4 regions of the Erwinia sp. 9145 genome follow, and region 2 is predicted to be linked to each of the others. Evidence: predicted binding sites of a transcription regulator. Region 2 holds the regulator's gene; each other region holds the start of a gene.
The links. The regulator CRP, encoded in region 2, controls carbon source genes, mostly activating them, when cyclic AMP is high. The targets are predictions, from matches to a motif close to ATGTGANNNNNNTCACAT.
Positions count from the first base shown of each region.

Region 1: pth (aminoacyl-tRNA hydrolase) is a predicted target of CRP. The motif match lies at 2,129-2,146, and genes of this name have one in related genera.
Region 3: cytR (DNA-binding transcriptional regulator CytR) is a predicted target of CRP. The motif match lies at 1,585-1,602, and genes of this name have one in related genera.
Region 4: FA91_RS15020 (6-phosphofructokinase) is a predicted target of CRP. The motif match lies at 1,810-1,827, and genes of this name have one in related genera.

Region 1 is NZ_JQNE01000001.1:1,624,916-1,629,129, reverse strand. Features, by position in the region: gene ispE (4-(cytidine 5'-diphospho)-2-C-methyl-D-erythritol kinase) at 1-639, shown strand, start outside; gene prs (ribose-phosphate diphosphokinase) at 771-1,718, shown strand; gene ychH (stress-induced protein YchH) at 1,773-2,048, opposite strand; gene pth (aminoacyl-tRNA hydrolase) at 2,325-2,909, shown strand; gene FA91_RS07980 (EAL domain-containing protein) at 2,918-3,463, opposite strand; gene FA91_RS07975 (SulP family inorganic anion transporter) at 3,596-4,214, opposite strand, start outside.
Region 2 is NZ_JQNE01000001.1:3,562,720-3,566,933, forward strand. Features, by position in the region: gene FA91_RS16885 (phosphoribulokinase) at 1-597, shown strand, start outside; gene FA91_RS16890 (OsmC family protein) at 624-1,028, opposite strand; gene crp (cAMP-activated global transcriptional regulator CRP) at 1,328-1,960, shown strand; gene FA91_RS16900 (YccS/YhfK family putative transporter) at 2,019-4,097, shown strand; gene FA91_RS16905 (aspartate aminotransferase family protein) at 4,080-4,214, opposite strand, start outside.
Region 3 is NZ_JQNE01000001.1:4,123,635-4,127,848, reverse strand. Features, by position in the region: gene priA (primosomal protein N') at 1-1,477, shown strand, start outside; gene cytR (DNA-binding transcriptional regulator CytR) at 1,674-2,717, shown strand; gene ftsN (cell division protein FtsN) at 2,881-3,819, shown strand; gene hslV (ATP-dependent protease subunit HslV) at 3,907-4,214, shown strand, end outside.
Region 4 is NZ_JQNE01000001.1:3,167,008-3,171,221, reverse strand. Features, by position in the region: gene FA91_RS15035 (alpha/beta hydrolase) at 1-59, shown strand, start outside; gene FA91_RS15030 (EthD family reductase) at 92-406, shown strand; gene FA91_RS15025 (alpha/beta hydrolase) at 425-1,423, shown strand; gene FA91_RS15020 (6-phosphofructokinase) at 1,965-2,945, shown strand; gene FA91_RS15015 (PTS sugar transporter subunit IIB) at 2,955-3,245, shown strand; gene FA91_RS15010 (PTS sugar transporter subunit IIC) at 3,260-4,214, shown strand, end outside.

The DNA of each region.
Region 1 (4,214 bases), 1.9 Mb from region 2:
GCTATCGCCCGCGACCGGCTGACATCGCGTGCTGGTGTCACGATCGCGCTGGAAAAACGTTTACCGATGGGCGGCGGGCTGGGCGGCGGCTCGTCGGATGCCGCAACGGTGCTGGTGGCGATGAATGCGCTGTGGCAGACAGGTTTCAGCACGGACGAGCTGGCGGCCATGGCGCTGACGCTGGGCGCCGACGTGCCGGTATTCGTTCGTGGTCATGCCGCCTTCGCCCAGGGTATTGGCGAAGATCTCACCCCCGCGGAGCCGCAGGAAAAATGGTATCTGGTGATGCATCCTGGCGTATCAGTTTCCACGCCAATAGTGTTTAATGATCCCGGTCTGATCCGCGATACGCCAGTACGGGAACTCAGCCAGCTTCTTCAGGCCGAATACCGTAATGATTGTGAGCCAGTGGTAAGAAAACGTTTTCGCGAGGTTGAAGAGCTCGTTTCCTGGCTGCTAGAATACGCGCCGTCGCGCTTGACCGGAACGGGCGCTTGCGTGTTTGCTGAATTTGACACCGAGTGCGCGGCCCGCCAGGTGTTTGAGCTGGCTCCGAAAAAGTGGCAGGGCTTTGTTGCGCGAGGCGTTAACGTTTCGCCGCTGTACTGTCGCTTATCAGAGCATTTAGAGTTTGCGTGACGTCGTCGCCCCGATCCTGACGCCGCACGTCGCTCATTACTACACCCGTATGAAACCGTTGTTGCGGTATATCGCCCAGTGCCGCTAACAATGATGTTCATTCTCTGGACGCAAAGCCTGAGGTTCTTCTCGTGCCTGACATGAAGCTTTTTGCTGGTAACGCCACACCGGAACTAGCACAACGTATTGCCAACCGCCTTTACACCAGCCTCGGCGACGCCGCCGTCGGTCGGTTCAGCGATGGTGAAGTAAGCGTACAAATTAACGAAAATGTACGCGGTGGCGATATTTTCATCATCCAGTCCACCTGTGCTCCCACCAACGATAACCTGATGGAACTGGTGGTGATGGTTGATGCCCTGCGTCGCGCCTCCGCCGGTCGTATTACCGCCGTTATCCCCTACTTTGGCTATGCCCGTCAGGATCGCCGCGTTCGCTCCGCGCGCGTCCCGATTACCGCTAAAGTGGTGGCAGACTTTCTGTCAAGCGTCGGCGTCGACCGCGTTCTGACGGTGGATCTGCACGCTGAACAGATTCAGGGTTTCTTTGATGTCCCGGTAGATAACGTCTTCGGCAGCCCGATTTTGCTGGAAGATATGCTCCAGATCGGCCTTGAAAATCCGATTGTGGTTTCGCCAGATATCGGCGGCGTGGTTCGCGCTCGCGCTATCGCCAAGCTGCTTAACGATACCGACATGGCGATTATTGATAAGCGTCGTCCTCGCGCTAACGTTTCGCAGGTCATGCACATTATTGGTGACGTCGCCGGACGCGACTGCGTGCTGGTCGACGATATGATCGATACTGGCGGTACGCTGTGTAAAGCGGCAGAAGCGCTGAAAGAGCGCGGCGCCAAACGCGTTTTTGCTTACGCAACGCATCCGATTTTCTCAGGTAACGCTGTGGAAAATCTGCGTCATTCGGTCATCGATGAAGTGGTTGTCTGCGATACCATTCCGTTACCGGAAGAGATCAAAGCGCTTCCCAACGTGCGCACGCTGACGCTGTCGGGCATGCTGGCTGAAGCTATTCGTCGCATCAGCAACGAAGAGTCTATTTCAGCTATGTTTGAGCACTGATACACTGAGGGACGGCCTGGCCGTCCCTTTATTTTAGTCAGTTAACACCGGTTATCACTGGCCCTCATGAGAGCGCCGACAGCGTTTGTCGCCATAGTGGCGCAACCAGTAGTAACGATCGCACACCTTCTCCCGCCCGCTGATACGCGCTCCCACCAGCCACAGCAGTGCGCCAACGAAAATGCCAAATACCGCGCCATTAACCATCAGCTGCGGCATCTGAAGCTGGGGAAGCTGGTTTAAAATCGCGCTACCCACGCTGCCAACCATGATCACCAGCCCGAGGATCATCAGCGCATTACCGGCCAGATTCGCGTTTTTACGTGTCATCATATTCACCTCCAGAAGCTTTTGAAATGCACAATCCCATGCATCAACGCTATAAGTTTATGCAATGAATGATGTTCGTGGTGCGCTACCGATCACATTTGGAAAGGATTCTCTGACAAAACTTTACGCCTAACAGCCTGATTTATATCGAAAGCGATATATCACTCTGATGAACTATTGCACAATGTGTCGTATTATTGCGCCCGCCTTTTGAGTTCTTCGACGTCGCAACGTAAACTGTCCCTCTCTTTATCGCACCGAGCAGGAAATAACTGAGTGAGCAGCATTAAACTGATTGTGGGTCTGGCCAATCCCGGCGCTGAATACGCCGCGACGCGCCATAACGCGGGTGCCTGGTATGTGGATCTGCTGGCTGAGCGCCATAACCAGTCACTGAAAGAAGAGAGTAAATTCTACGGCTACACTGCCCGCCTTAACCTTAGCGGCGCTGACGTGCGGCTGCTGGTGCCCACCACGTTTATGAATCTGAGCGGCAAAGCGGTTGCCGCTATGGCGACGTTTTACCGTATCGCGCCGGAAGAGATTCTGGTGGCTCATGACGAGCTGGATCTGCCGCCCGGCGTGGCAAAGTTTAAACAGGGCGGCGGCCATGGCGGCCATAACGGGTTGAAAGACATCATCAGTAAACTCGGTAACAGCCTTGATTTCCATCGCCTGCGTATTGGCATCGGCCATCCGGGCGATCGCAACAAGGTCACCGGTTTTGTACTCGGTAAGCCGCAGACAGCCGAGCAGACGCTGATCGACAGCGCGATCGACGAAGCCGTTCGCTGCACCGAACTGTGGCTGAAAGAAGATAAACTGAAGGCGATGAATCGCCTGCACGCTTACAAAGCCTGATCCCTGTACTAACGCTCTGTCTGAAGAGTGCTCTCTGCGCCATTGACGATCACGCATTGCGTATAGCGATGAATATGGGCGATTAACACGCTGAACGTCGGTTTATTCACGTTTTTCAAATAGAAATCGCGATCGAGCTTCACCGCTTGAAACATTTTTGATTGAAGCGCGTGGAGGTTTGCGCCGCCTGCGCCTAAATCTCCCAGCCATAGCGTATTGATCTGCGCGGCAAGGGCCCGCAGCAGCGGATTTGCGAGGCCGTCATGCAGGTTAGGAAAGTTTTCGGACAGCTTAAGCCGGACAAACGGCAGTTCACTGAGCGCCAGCTGTATTCGGGGCGATTCGAGTACGGCAGCCGCCATCCCAAAGTCAATGGACAGGCAGCAAAGCAAATCCTGGCGGCAGAAAGGATCTGCATAGTTGGCAAGGATCTCCAGTTGGCTCAGAAGCTGCGCCTCTGGATTGCGATGTATCGGATTCCGGCTGGTCAAATCAAGCGCAATAACGTTGCCGCTTAAGGTATGTAAGGGAGTGCAATTAAAATTATGTTTCATGCCTTCAAACCACAGTGTGAGCATCCTGCCAGTGCTAAAAATCGTCGTACAGATCTTCGCGCTTTTTTATGACACGCTCATCAATACGACGATTTTTATCTATATCGGCAGGGCCACGCGTAGCTTTATAGCTCAACCACCGTCGGCAGCAACTTTATAATCCGGATCGTCCAGTTCGTGACTGCAAAATGGCCCCGCCTGTTTCAGCAGGCTGATGCAATCTTCGCTGAGATGGCGCAGCCTGACGCTGCGGCCCGCCGCGAGATAACGGGCGGTGAGTTTATCAATAGCCTCAACGCCGCTGGAGTCCATTACGCGCGTGCGCGCAAAATCGATGACCACGCTGTCAGGATCCTGCTCCGGGTGGAAAAGTTCGTTAAAACTGGCCGCAGAGCCAAAAAACAGCGGGCCTTCCAGCCGGTAATATTTCACGCTCGCCTCTTCTTTCTGCGCGACGATGGTGATGCGCGCATGCTGCCAGGCAAAGACCAGTGCGGAAACAATTACTCCAAAAATCACCGCCATCGCCAGATCGGTATAAATCGTCACCACGGTAACCGCAATCATAATCAGCGCATCGGCGCGCGGCATCCGCTTTAAACGGCGCAGTGAACTCCATTCAAAGGTGTTGATGCAGACGACAAACATGATCCCGGCCAGCGCCGCAACCGGCAGCAGCGCAATGTATCCGGACAGGCTGATGACAAACAGGATCAGCAGTAGTGCGCCCACCAGGTTGGAGAGGCGTCCT
Region 2 (4,214 bases):
GGCCAGTCGCGCAAATATCTGCATACCTACGACGAAGCCGTGCCGTGGAATCAGGTTCCCGGCACCTTCACGCCCTGGCAGCCGCTGCCGGAACCTACCGACGTGCTGTTTTATGAAGGACTTCACGGCGGCGTGGTGACATCGCAGCATAACGTGGCGCAAAATGTCGATCTGCTGGTGGGCGTGGTACCGATTGTCAATCTGGAGTGGATTCAGAAACTGGTGCGCGATACCGGCGAGCGCGGTCATTCACGCGAAGCGGTGATGGATTCGGTGGTGCGTTCAATGGAAGATTACATCAACTTTATTACGCCGCAGTTTTCGCGCACCCATATTAACTTCCAGCGCGTACCGACGGTAGATACGTCTAATCCCTTTGCCGCGCGCGGTATTCCTTCGCTGGATGAAAGCTTTGTGGTGATCCATTTTCAGGCGCTGGACGATATCGACTTCCCTTATTTATTGTCGATGCTTCAGGGATCATTCATCTCGCATATTAATACGCTGGTGGTGCCGGGCGGAAAAATGGGGCTGGCGATGGAGCTGATTATGGGGCCGCTGGTCAAACGCCTTATTGAAGGAAAAAAAATTGAATAAAGCCCCGTTAACCGGAGCATTAAGGTTTATAGCGTATTCACTTCAAAACTGTGGGTAATTTCAACGCCTTTCCCCAACATCAGCGCCACGGAACAATATTTTTCGGCGGAAAGTTCAACGGCGCGAGCAACGGCTTTATCACTCAACGCGTTACCGCTAACGATAAAGTGCAGGTTGATATGGGTAAACAGTCGCGGTGCCTCTTCGCGCCGCGTTGAGGTGAGTTTGACTTCGCAATCAACGACGTCGTGCCGGCCTTTTTGCAGAATGGAAACCACGTCGATCGCGCTGCAACCGCCCGCGGCCATCAACACCATTTCCATCGGGCCTGGCGCTTTATCGCCTGCGTTTCCGTCCATTAACAGCTGATGCCCGGATGAGGATTCTCCCAAAAAAGTCAGACCTTCCACCCATTTGACGCGCGCTTGCATAACCGACTCCTTTAATTCATTCAATTCACATCAGATTACGCGCTGATAACAAAAACGGCAATGCGTCCTGTTTCCCGCTATGCTGAAGCGAGACAACAGAAGACACTCGTTTAAAGCTGTGTTAAAAACAAAGCTGAAACACTCTCGTCAGTACTCTACAAGCGTGACGAAACGGGACGATATAATGAACCCTGCGGGCCTGGACAAATATCCCGATGGGAAACGCTTTACTATTTCAACGCCTGGCAGACAAATCAGCGCCTGCATTCAGGTATGATGACAACAGAGGATAACAGCGAATGGTTCTCGGCAAACCGCAAACAGACCCGACTCTTGAATGGTTCCTGTCACATTGCCATATTCATAAATATCCATCAAAAAGCACGCTGATTCACCAGGGTGAAAAAGCAGAAACGCTTTACTACATCGTCAAAGGTGCGGTCGCCGTGCTGATCAAGGATGAAGAAGGCAAAGAGATGATCCTCTCTTACCTCAATCAGGGCGATTTTATTGGAGAGCTTGGCCTGTTTGAAGAGGGCCAGGAGCGTAGCGCATGGGTTCGTGCGAAGACCGCGTGTGAAGTGGCTGAAATTTCCTATAAGAAATTCCGTCAGCTTATTCAGGTGAATCCTGACATCCTGATGCGTCTCTCTTCCCAAATGGCGCGTCGTCTTCAGGTCACCTCCGAGAAAGTGGGTAATTTAGCGTTTCTTGACGTGACGGGCCGCATTGCCCAAACGCTGCTCAACCTGGCGAAGCAGCCGGACGCGATGACTCACCCGGACGGCATGCAAATCAAAATCACCCGTCAGGAGATTGGTCAGATCGTTGGCTGCTCCCGCGAAACCGTTGGCCGCATTCTCAAGATGCTGGAAGATCAGAATCTGATCTCCGCACACGGAAAAACTATCGTCGTTTACGGCACGCGCTAACCGGCTTTGCTACTCTGGCGCGGCATCCATGCCGCGCCTTTTTATTGGGTACAGCGAAATGTGGCGCAGACTGATTTACCATCCTGAAGTGAACTACGCACTGCGTCAGACGCTGGTGCTCTGTTTGCCCGTGGCAACAGGATGGCTGGCCGGTAGCCTGCAATACGGGCTGCTCTTCTCCCTCGTACCGGCCTGCTGCAACATCGCCGGGCTTGACACGCCGCATAAGCGCTTCTTCAAACGCCTGATCATTGGCGGTTGCCTGTTTGCCTTCAGCAGCTTTCTGATCCAATACCTCGGCGCGCAGGCGGTGCCGCTCCCGGCGATCCTGCTGGTGATGGCGCTGCTGCTGGGCGTCACCGGCGAGATCAGCCCGCTGCACGGCAGGCTGCTGCCCGGTTCGCTGATTGCCGCCATCTTTACCCTCAGCCTCAGCGGTCGCATGCCGATGTGGCAGCCGCCGCTGCTCTACGTGCTTGGCACCATCTGGTACGGCGTCTTCAACTGGTTCTGGTTCTGGCTGTGGAAAGAGCAGCCGATGCGCGAAACGCTCAGCCTGCTTTATCGTGAACTGGCTGCCTATTGCGAGGCGAAATATACGCTATTGACCAGACTAACCGATCCTGATGATGCGCTGCCGCCGCTGCTGGCGCGGCAACAAAAGGCGGTCGATCTCATCAGCATCTGTTATCAGCAAATGCATATGCTGGCCGCCAGTCGCGATAATCACCATAAGCGCCTCACCCGCGCCTTTCAGGTGGCGATGGATTTGCAGGAGCATATTTCGGTCAGCCTGCATCAGCCTGAAGAAGTGCAGAAACTGGTCGGGCAAAGCCATGCTGAAGCGGTGATCCGTTGGAACGCGCAGACCATCGCCGCGCGTCTTCGCCAGCTGGCCGACGATATTCTTTATCACCGGCTGCCGGAGCGTTTTTCAATGGATAAGCAGTTGCAGGCGCTGGAGAAGATCTCACGCCAGCACCCGGACAATCCGGTGAGCAATTTTTGCGCCTGGCACTTCAGCCGCATCGCGCGCGTGCTCCGCACTCAGCGCCCGCTCTATCAACGCGACCTGATGGCGGATCGCCAGCGCCGGTTGCCGCTGCTGCCGGCGATCAAAAGCTACCTTTCGCTGAAATCCGCCGCGCTGCGCACCGCCGCACGTTTCGCGGTCATGCTGGCTTTTGCCAGTTCTCTGGCCCTGTTCTTCGATCTTCCTAAACCTTACTGGATTTTGATGACGGTGATGTTTGTCAGCCAGAACGGCTACAGCGCCACGCGCGTGCGCATCCAGCACCGTGCGCTCGGCACGCTGGCCGGGCTGGTCATCGCCGCCATTACGCTGCGTCTGCATGCGCCGGAGTCGCTGATTCTGTTGGGAATGCTGACCATTACCCTGGCCGGCTATCTGGTGATCCGTAAATTTTACGGCGTGGCGATGATTGGCTTTACCGTCACCGCCGTCTGGTCGCTTCAGTTGCTGTCCCTGAACGGCGCGGACTTCCTGCTGCCGCGCCTGCTTGATACGATAATGGGCTGTCTGATTGCTTTTGGCGGCATGATTTGGCTCTGGCCGCAGTGGCAGAGCGGTCTGCTGAGGCAAAACGCGCACGATGCGCTGGAAGCGTTTCAGGACGCGCTGCAAATGCTGCTGGGCAACGAAGAGGATGCGACAAAGCTGGCCTGGCAACGTATGCGGGTCAATCAGGCGCATAACGCGTTGTTCAATTCGCTGAACCAGTCAATGCAGGAGCCGGGGTTTAATACGCGCTATCTGTCCGATATGAAGCTGTGGGTGACGCACAGCCAGTTTATTGTTGAGCACATCAACGCCATGACGATTCTGGCGCGGGAGCATACCATGCTCACCGCATCGCTGGCGGAACGCTATCTTCAGAGTTGTGAAATCGCCCTTCAGCGCTGCCAGCAGCGGCTGGAATACGACGGCCCCAGCTCCGCCAGCAGCATTCTGGAGGCGCCGGAGGATTTTAACCGCGGCCCGGTGACCATTCTGGAGCGGCACGTCAGGCGCGTGCTGGATCACCTGAGCGTGATGCACACCATTTCGTCGCTGGCGTGGTCCAACCGGCCTCACCACGGAGGCTGGTTGTCACGGCGGTTACGAAAAGGCGCCTGATAAGCCAGGTACGTTGTCGAGCGCTCTGGCAAAGCGCGCCATGCCTTCTTCAATGTCCGCCGGTTCGATCACCAGCGAAGGAGCAAAGCGCAGCACGTCGGTGCCGGCATTCAGGAT
Region 3 (4,214 bases), 560 kb from region 2:
GCTGGAGAGCGGCCGTCAGGCGCTGGTGCTGGTGCCGGAGATTGGCCTGACGCCGCAGACCATCGCGCGTTTTCGTGAGCGTTTCAATGCGCCGGTAGACGTACTGCACTCCGCGCTGAACGACAGCGAGAGGCTGGCGGTCTGGCTGCGCGCCCGCAGCGGTGAAACGGCGATTATTATCGGTACACGTTCAGCACTGTTCACACCTTTTGCCCACCTGGGCGTGATCATTATTGATGAAGAGCATGACAGCTCCTACAAACAGCAGGAAGGCTGGCGCTATCAGGCGCGGGATCTGGCGGTGTTTCGCGCGCGACAGGAAGATATTCCCATCGTTTTGGGCTCGGCAACCCCGGCCCTGGAAACCCTGCACAACGTGCAAACCGGTAAATATCGCCAGCTCAATCTGAGTAAACGGGCGGGTAATGCGCGTCAGGCGACGCAGCACCTTATTGATTTAAAGGGCGTAAGACTGGAAGGCGGTCTTTCGCCTGCGTTGATTAAAAGAATCGGTCAGCATCTTCAGGCGGATAACCAGGTGCTGCTGTTTCTTAACCGCCGTGGCTTTTCGCCTGCCATGCTGTGTCACGAGTGCGGCTGGATTGCGGAATGCCAGCGCTGCGATCGCTATTACACGCTGCATCAGCAGCACCATCAACTTCGCTGCCATCACTGTGACAGCCAGCGGCCTGTGCCTCACCAATGCCCGCAGTGCGGATCAACGCATCTGGTGCCGGTCGGGCTTGGCACCGAGCAGCTGGAGCACAATTTAACGCAACGCTTTCCCGACGTGCCGCTTTCGCGTATTGACCGCGACACCACCAGCCGTAAGGGCGCGCTTGAACAACACCTTGCTGCTGTCCATCGCGGCGGTGCGCGAATACTTGTCGGCACGCAGATGCTGGCAAAAGGGCATCATTTTCCCGATGTAACGCTGGTTTCTCTGCTCGATGTGGATGGCGCGCTCTTCTCCGCCGATTTTCGCTCCGCCGAGCGTTTTGCCCAGCTGTATACGCAGGTTGCCGGACGCGCCGGGCGGGCCGGAAAACAGGGCGAGGTGCTGCTCCAGACTCATCACCCTGAACATCCGCTGCTGCAAACGCTGATGCATAAAGGCTACGACGCATTTGCCCGCCAGGCGCTGGAAGAACGCAAAACCGTGCTGCTGCCGCCGTTCACGCATCACGCGCTTTTTCGCTCGGAAGATCATGATAATCAGCAGTCATCGCTGTTTCTCCAGCAGCTACGCAACCTGCTGGAAGCCAGCCCGCTTAAAGATGAAGCGTTCTGGGTCATGGGGCCGGTTCCCGCGCTGCAACCCAAGCGCAGCGGACGCTATCGCTGGCAGTTGCTGTTGCAGCATCCTTCGCGCGGTACGCTCCAGCGCCTGATAAAAAGCACCCTTCCGCTGATCGGCACCTTGCCGCAGGCGCGAAAGGTGAAATGGACGCTGGATGTCGATCCAACGGAAGGGTGAAAAATGTCGCGTCTTGCAACGCGCCCTGCGAGACGCTTCGAAAATAGTCGCTTAAGTCACATTTTTTATGCAAATTAAGTAACGACGGCTCGCCACATCTGATAAAAATGTGATGGAGATCGAAACAGGGACGCGTAAGTGCGCTTCATTCATCAGAGCGATCGTTTACGCGCGGCGAAGAGAGGAGGATACAACGTTGGTGCACCATCCAGAGGCAACGGGCGCGACCATGAAGGACGTGGCGGAAAAAGCGGGCGTATCAACAGCCACCGTTTCGCGTGCCCTGATGAGTCCTGAAAAAGTCTCCGCCGCCACGCGTCAGAAAGTTGAAGACGCGGTGACCGCTGTGGGTTACTCGCCTCATACGCTGGCGCGCAACAGCAAGCGCAGCGAATCACGCACCATTCTGGTTATCGTCCCTGATATCTGCGATCCCTTTTTCAGCGAAATGATCCGCGGCGTGGAATCGGTGGCCGCAGCCGTTGGCTACCTGGTGCTGTTGGGCGACTGCGCGCATCAGAATCAGCAGGAGAGATCGTTTCTCGACCTGATGCTTACGCGTCAAATCGACGGTATGGTGCTGCTGGGTTCGCAGGTGCCGTTTGACAGTACTAATGAAGAGCAGCGCGCGCTGCTGCCAATGGTGATGGCGAACGAATTTGCGCCAGAGCTGGATCTTCCCACGGTGCATATCGACAATCTGACCGCGGCCTTCGAGGCGGTCAATCACCTGCTGAGGCTGGGCCACAGCCGCATTGCCTGTATTGCCGGGCCGCAGGATATGCCGCTTTGCCAGTATCGCCTTCAGGGCTATATTCAGGCACTCAGACGCAGCGGTATCGCAGTAGACCCGCACTATATTGTACGCGGTGATTTCACCTTTGACGCGGGCAGCCGGGCCATGCAGTACCTGATGGCGCTGCCGGAACCGCCCGATGCGCTCTTTTGCCACAGTGATATCATGGCGCTGGGCGCGATGTCTGAAGCGAAGATCATGGGGCTGCGCATCCCGCAGGATATCTCGCTGGTTGGCTTTGATGATATTGAGCTTTCCCGCTACAGTGACCCGCAGCTCACCACCGTTTCGCAGCCGCGTTTTGAGATCGGCCGCGAAGCGATGAACCTGCTGCTTGAGCAGCTTCAGGGAAAAATCGTCAACAGCGGCTCCAGGCTGCTGGATTTCGAGCTCAAAATTCGCGGCAGCACGGCCCCTTCCCTACGGGATGAAAACGCGCGTTAAACCGGTGCCTCTGGCGGTAAATTTCAAGAATCAGGAGATTCTTACCGCCATTCCCGCTGGTCAAAGTTCCGGCCCTTGAGTAACATGGCGGGCTAAAAGCTGGGTACTCCAGCGGCAATGTTGCCCGCCCTCTCCTTTTTTATTGATTATTAGCGGAACGATAGTGGCACAAAAAGATTACGTAGGCCGCGGGCGTTCGACAGGGACGCGTCGCAAGAAGACCAACAGTCGCAGTAAAAAGCGTAGCGGTGGTTCAGGCGTATCGAAAATTATGGTGGTTCTCGCCGTCGCAGTACTCGTCACCTTCGTTGGCGGCCTGTGGTTTATCGCACATCATAAAAAAGAAGAAACGCCGGTCATTCCCGATCATAAAGCGGTGGGCAACGGCCTGCCGCCGAAGCCTGAAGAGCGCTGGCGCTACATTAAAGAACTTGAAAATCGTCAGATCACCGTCCCTACGCCAACGGAACCGTCTGCGGGCGGCGAGGTGCATTCGCAGACACAACTTACCGACGAACAACGGCAGTTGCTTGAGCAAATGCAGGCGGATATGCGTCAGCAGCCTACCCAGTTGAATGAAGTGCCGTGGAATGAACAGACGCCTGCTCAACGCCAGCAAACGCTTCAGCGTCAGCAGCAGCAAACTCAGCTTCAGCAGCAGTCGCGAATGCAGCAGCAACAGCAAGCTCAGCTCCAGCAGCAGTCGCGGATGCAACAGCAGCAGCAGCCCGTGCAGACGCAGCAGCCAGCGAAAACGCAGCCCCGCCCCGCCGCTCCTGTGACGCGCGAGCCGGTTCGCCAGGCACCTGCGCAAACCGCCGCCGAGCCGCAGCCAAAAGCAGAAAGCAAGCCGAAGGACGTTGAAAAGGAAAACGCGCAGCGCTGGATGGTACAATGCGGCTCCTTTAAAGGCACCGATCAGGCCGAATCGATCCGCGCTCAGTTGGCCTTTGAAGGGTTTGAGAGCCGGATCACCAGCGGCGGCGGCTGGAATCGCGTGGTGATTGGCCCGTACAACGGACGCGCCAGCGCAGACAGCACGTTGAAGAAGCTGCGCGGCTCCGGCCATACAAATTGTATTCCTCTTTCCATCGGGGGTTGAAACCCTTCGAACCTGCCCCATATCTTGTTGCATTGCTGCCTCGCTTACGGGCGAGGCTATTTTATTCATGCAACGAGAGGTTTGCCCGTGACAACAATTGTAAGTGTGCGACGCAACGGACAGGTGGTCATTGGCGGTGATGGCCAGGCGACGCTTGGCAATACCGTAATGAAAGGCAACGTCAAAAAAGTGCGTCGTCTCTATAACGATAAGGTTATTGCTGGTTTTGCTGGCGGTACCGCGGACGCCTTCACGCTGTTTGAACTGTTTGAACGCAAGCTGGAAATGCATCAGGGACATCTGGTGAAGGCAGCCGTTGAGCTGGCGAAGGACTGGCGCACCGACCGGATGCTGCGCAAGCTTGAAGCGCTGCTGGCCGTAGCTGATGAAAACGC
Region 4 (4,214 bases), 400 kb from region 2:
CGGAAGAGTGCCCCGCGCAGCTTAACAATGCGGTTATGTCATTCCTCAATGCGCAATAAGTTGCGCTGGCCGACATGGCAGGAGAAAAAAGATGAATATGAATGCACCGGTAACCATCTATGTCACCTACCAGGGTGATTCTCAGAACCGTTTTGACAGGGAATATTACGTAAATGGACATCTTCCGCTGGTGATGAAAGCGTGGCGTCAGTACGGGCTTCTCAGTGCAGCCGCATTTTTTCCGGCAGCGGAGCAGGCCGGAACCATCGCCCTCTGTGAATGCATCTTCCGGGATGAGAAAGCAGCGGAAACAGCTTTTGCCTCTCCGGAATCGACTGAAGTTATGGCAGACGTTTCACGATTTACCGATATCTCGCCCGTACGGGCTCGCGCCCTTCAGGGTTGACGTTCACAAAGGAAAAAAATGCAAAAACATCAACATTACGCGCCCTGGACTGAAGCAGTGCCACGCACGATTCGGCGCGGGCATTTCTGGATCCCCGGTGAACGAATTGCACAGAACGGCCTGACGTATCAACGCGGCCCGATGTATGTGGAATGGGAAGCGCCAGAGGTAGTGAGCATGCCGTATCCCGTTGTGCTGATGCATGGCGGCGGGTTTCAGGGTACGGAGTGGTTTGACACGCCGGATGGCAGGCCTGGCTGGGCACAGCGGTTTGTAGAGAAGGGGTATGCGGTGTTGGTCATCGACCGACCCGGACACGGCCGCTCGCCCTTCCACGTAGAGACGCTTGGCGAAATGGGGCCGCCATTTTCGTATGAGGGCGGACAGCATATCTATTTTCCGCAGAGCGATGAACGTCATACCCAATGGCCTTTTTCCCCGGACGATCCTGACGCCATGGACGAATTTATTGCCGGCTATGGCCCCTTACCCAAAGATCTGGCGCTTTCACAGACCCTGGATGCAGATCGCGTGGCGGTTCTACTGGATCGCATTGGGCCTGCCATTCTTGTGACGCATTCTGCATCGGGCCCGGACGGCTGGCTGATAGCGGATCGTCGGCCAGAACAGGTAAAGGCCATTGTCGCTATCGAGCCGATGGGGCCACCCTTTGCGGAAATCCCCAATATTGGGTTACTGGCGTGGGGCATAACGGCAGCGCCGATGCGCTTCGATCCGCCGGCTGTCAGCGCCGAGGCCGTGCGTGATGCGCAGCCGGGCAGCTTAAGATTACCGTCTTTAACCGGTTTGCCGATTCTGATTGTTACCGCAGAAGCGTCGGCGTTTGCAGCTGCCAGCCCGCCGACTGCGTCTTTTCTGAACGCGGCAGGGGCATCGGCAGAGCTACTGCATCTGGCGGATCGGGGTGTGTATGGCAACGGACATGGATTGATCTACGAAAAGAACTCTGATGAGGCGCTGCTGCCGGTTCTGCAATGGCTGCAAAATAGTGTTTGAAAACCGGGCCGCACGGTTTGGCACGGCAGGGAAGAGACGTCAGGCAGCGGTTGTTTAAACGCTTTCTACTCTGTTTCTCAACCCGTTTCTGCACGTTAACCTGCGTCAGGGTCAGAAACATGGCTTCAGCGTTTTCAACGGCGATAGCGCCTGACAGGCTTATCTTTCATCTTAAAAATCCCCACCGTAAATAAGGCTTAAAAGAACACCCGCCTGACGTTGATATAACGCTCAGGTGGGTGCCGCAATTATTGTGAAAGCAGTCACAAAATCGTTATCGGTTAATTCGCCCTGTTAACAAGAAAACCACAAAATTAGCCTGCCGCCTGAAAATTCAATTAAAACAAAATATTAAGTAAAAATAGTATTCGTCGCCTGAAAAAAATAAGTGATTCAGATCACAAAAATAAGCTCATAAAAGCCCTGTCAAGAGAGGCTCTAAAGTTAATTCGTTGCGTTTTTGTGACGCGGTTCAAAAAAATTAATCCTGCCATCATTACTCTAAATTCCATATTCACGAATAATTTAGCTGAGGTCGTCGATGAAAATTGGACTGGTAATAAGCGGAGGCGACGTCAGCGGTATGAATAACTTTCTGTTCCAGATTAACAGGATGATTGAATCGGACATTATCGTTTTTGATGGCGGCATTAATGGTTTGATTGATAACCGAGCGAAAGAGATCTCGCGCCGCGATCTGGTCGACTATTCAATCTCGTCGGTGCCTTTACTCTCTTCAGGCAGAAAAGAAGACAAATGTAAAAAGTCGGATTATGACAGGATCATAAAAAATATCCGGCAAAAGAAAATTGATTGCCTGATTATGGGCGGCGGCGATGGTTCATTTCAGTTTTTAAAAACACTCAGCAGCTATGGTGTGAATTGCTATGGCGTAGGCATGACCATCGATAATGATATCACCGGGAACGATTATACCATCGGGTTTTCAACCGCCTGTGAACAGGTAATAGGCGAAGTCGGGAAATTACGTAATACCGGACGGGGCCTGCCGGGCCGCGTATTTATGATTGAACTGCTTGGCGGCTACTGCGGTGAACTGACACTACAGGCTGCGTTAAAAAGCAATGCCGATATTGCGCTTATTCCGGAATCGCCATGGGATATTGATGCGCTGGCGAAAAAAATCACTGACAAAATTGAAGTGCAAAACAGCGTCATTATTTTATGTTCTGAAGGTTACACCAAAGAATATACGCCGGGCTTCCAGGGCGCGATTGATACCATGATTGGAAAACTGGAACATAAAATCGGTATCAGGATCAGAAAAACCATCCTGGGATACGGATTAAGAAATGGCACACCAACCGGAGAGGAGATTATTCAGGGCGCGATACTGGCTGAAGAAGTGGTCAGGTGTATTCATAGCGGACTGACCAATAAAATAATTGTCATTAACAACAATAATAAAGCAATACCACTCGATCTTGAAAACTCTGACAAACGTTTAGTTGATGAAGATAGTAACCTCTACAAACTGGCTAAATTAAACAACCTTATCTGAGGTAATAATATGCTTAAAGTACTCTGCGTATGTGGCTGCGGCCTCGGCTCAAGCTTTGCTATTGAAATGAGCGCAAAATCCGTTTTGCAAAATTTAGGCATTGATGCCGATATCGATCACACCACGGTATCGGAAGCATCATCCTACAAATATGACATTATTCTTACGCAAAAGATGTTTGCAGATATTTTGACATCTGACGCCACTGAGGAAAATAAGAGAAAGGTAATCATTCTAAATAAGTTAACTGACAAAAAAGAAATTGAAGAAAAAATCCTCGCTTATATGAATTCAAACTGATAATGAGGTGTTAAGTGGACGCTATTATTCATTTTATTGTTAAGGATTTTTTAGGCCAGGCATCCATATTAATTGCATTGATCGCGATGCTTGGATTGATCCTGCAAAAAAAATCTGTCGGGAAAACAATAGAAGGGACGTTTAAGACCCTGCTGGGTTTCCTGATCATGATGGCAGGTATCAATATCATTGTCGCCGCGTTGACCTTCCTCAATGATATTTTTACCCACGGTTTTGGTATGCAGGGATACATTACCGATGTCGCAGCCATTGCCGGTGTGGCTAACCGGGAGCTGGGTTCAGAAGTTGCGCTCACTCTGTTAGTCATTTTTGCGGTCAACATTATCATCGCGCGCATCACGCCATTCAAATACATCTTCCTGACCGGTCAGGCGCTGTTGTGGATGGCAACGATCGGCACCGTTATAGGTTATAAAGCGGGACTGACCGGCGCCACGCTGATCCTGACCGGCGGTATTTTTGGCGGTGTCATGGCCGTACTGATGCCCGCTATCGCCCAGCCGGTTGTGCGCAAAATTACCGGTTCGGACGACGTCGCGCTGGGCCATTTCTGTACCATTGGCTATCTGGTTCAGGCCGCCGTTGCGCGCGTGATTGGCAAAAACTCGCGCTCAACCGAAGATTTAGAGCTGCCCGATAACTTTAAATTTTTACAGGATACCTATCTGTCGATGGCGGTAATTATGGTGCCGATGTATATCATCCCCGCCATATTTGCCGGCCCTGAATATATTGGTCAGTTCTCTGGCGAAACGAACTACATCATGTATTCATTTATGCAGTCGATGCAGTTCGTGGCGGGCGTGTTTGTTCTCTATAGCGGTGTGCGTCTGCTGTTGAATGAACTGGTACCGGCCTTCCGCGGCATTGCCATGCGCCTGGTGCCAAACGCTAAACCGGCCCTCGATTGCCCGGTATTGTTCCCCTACGCGCCGAATGCCGTGGTTG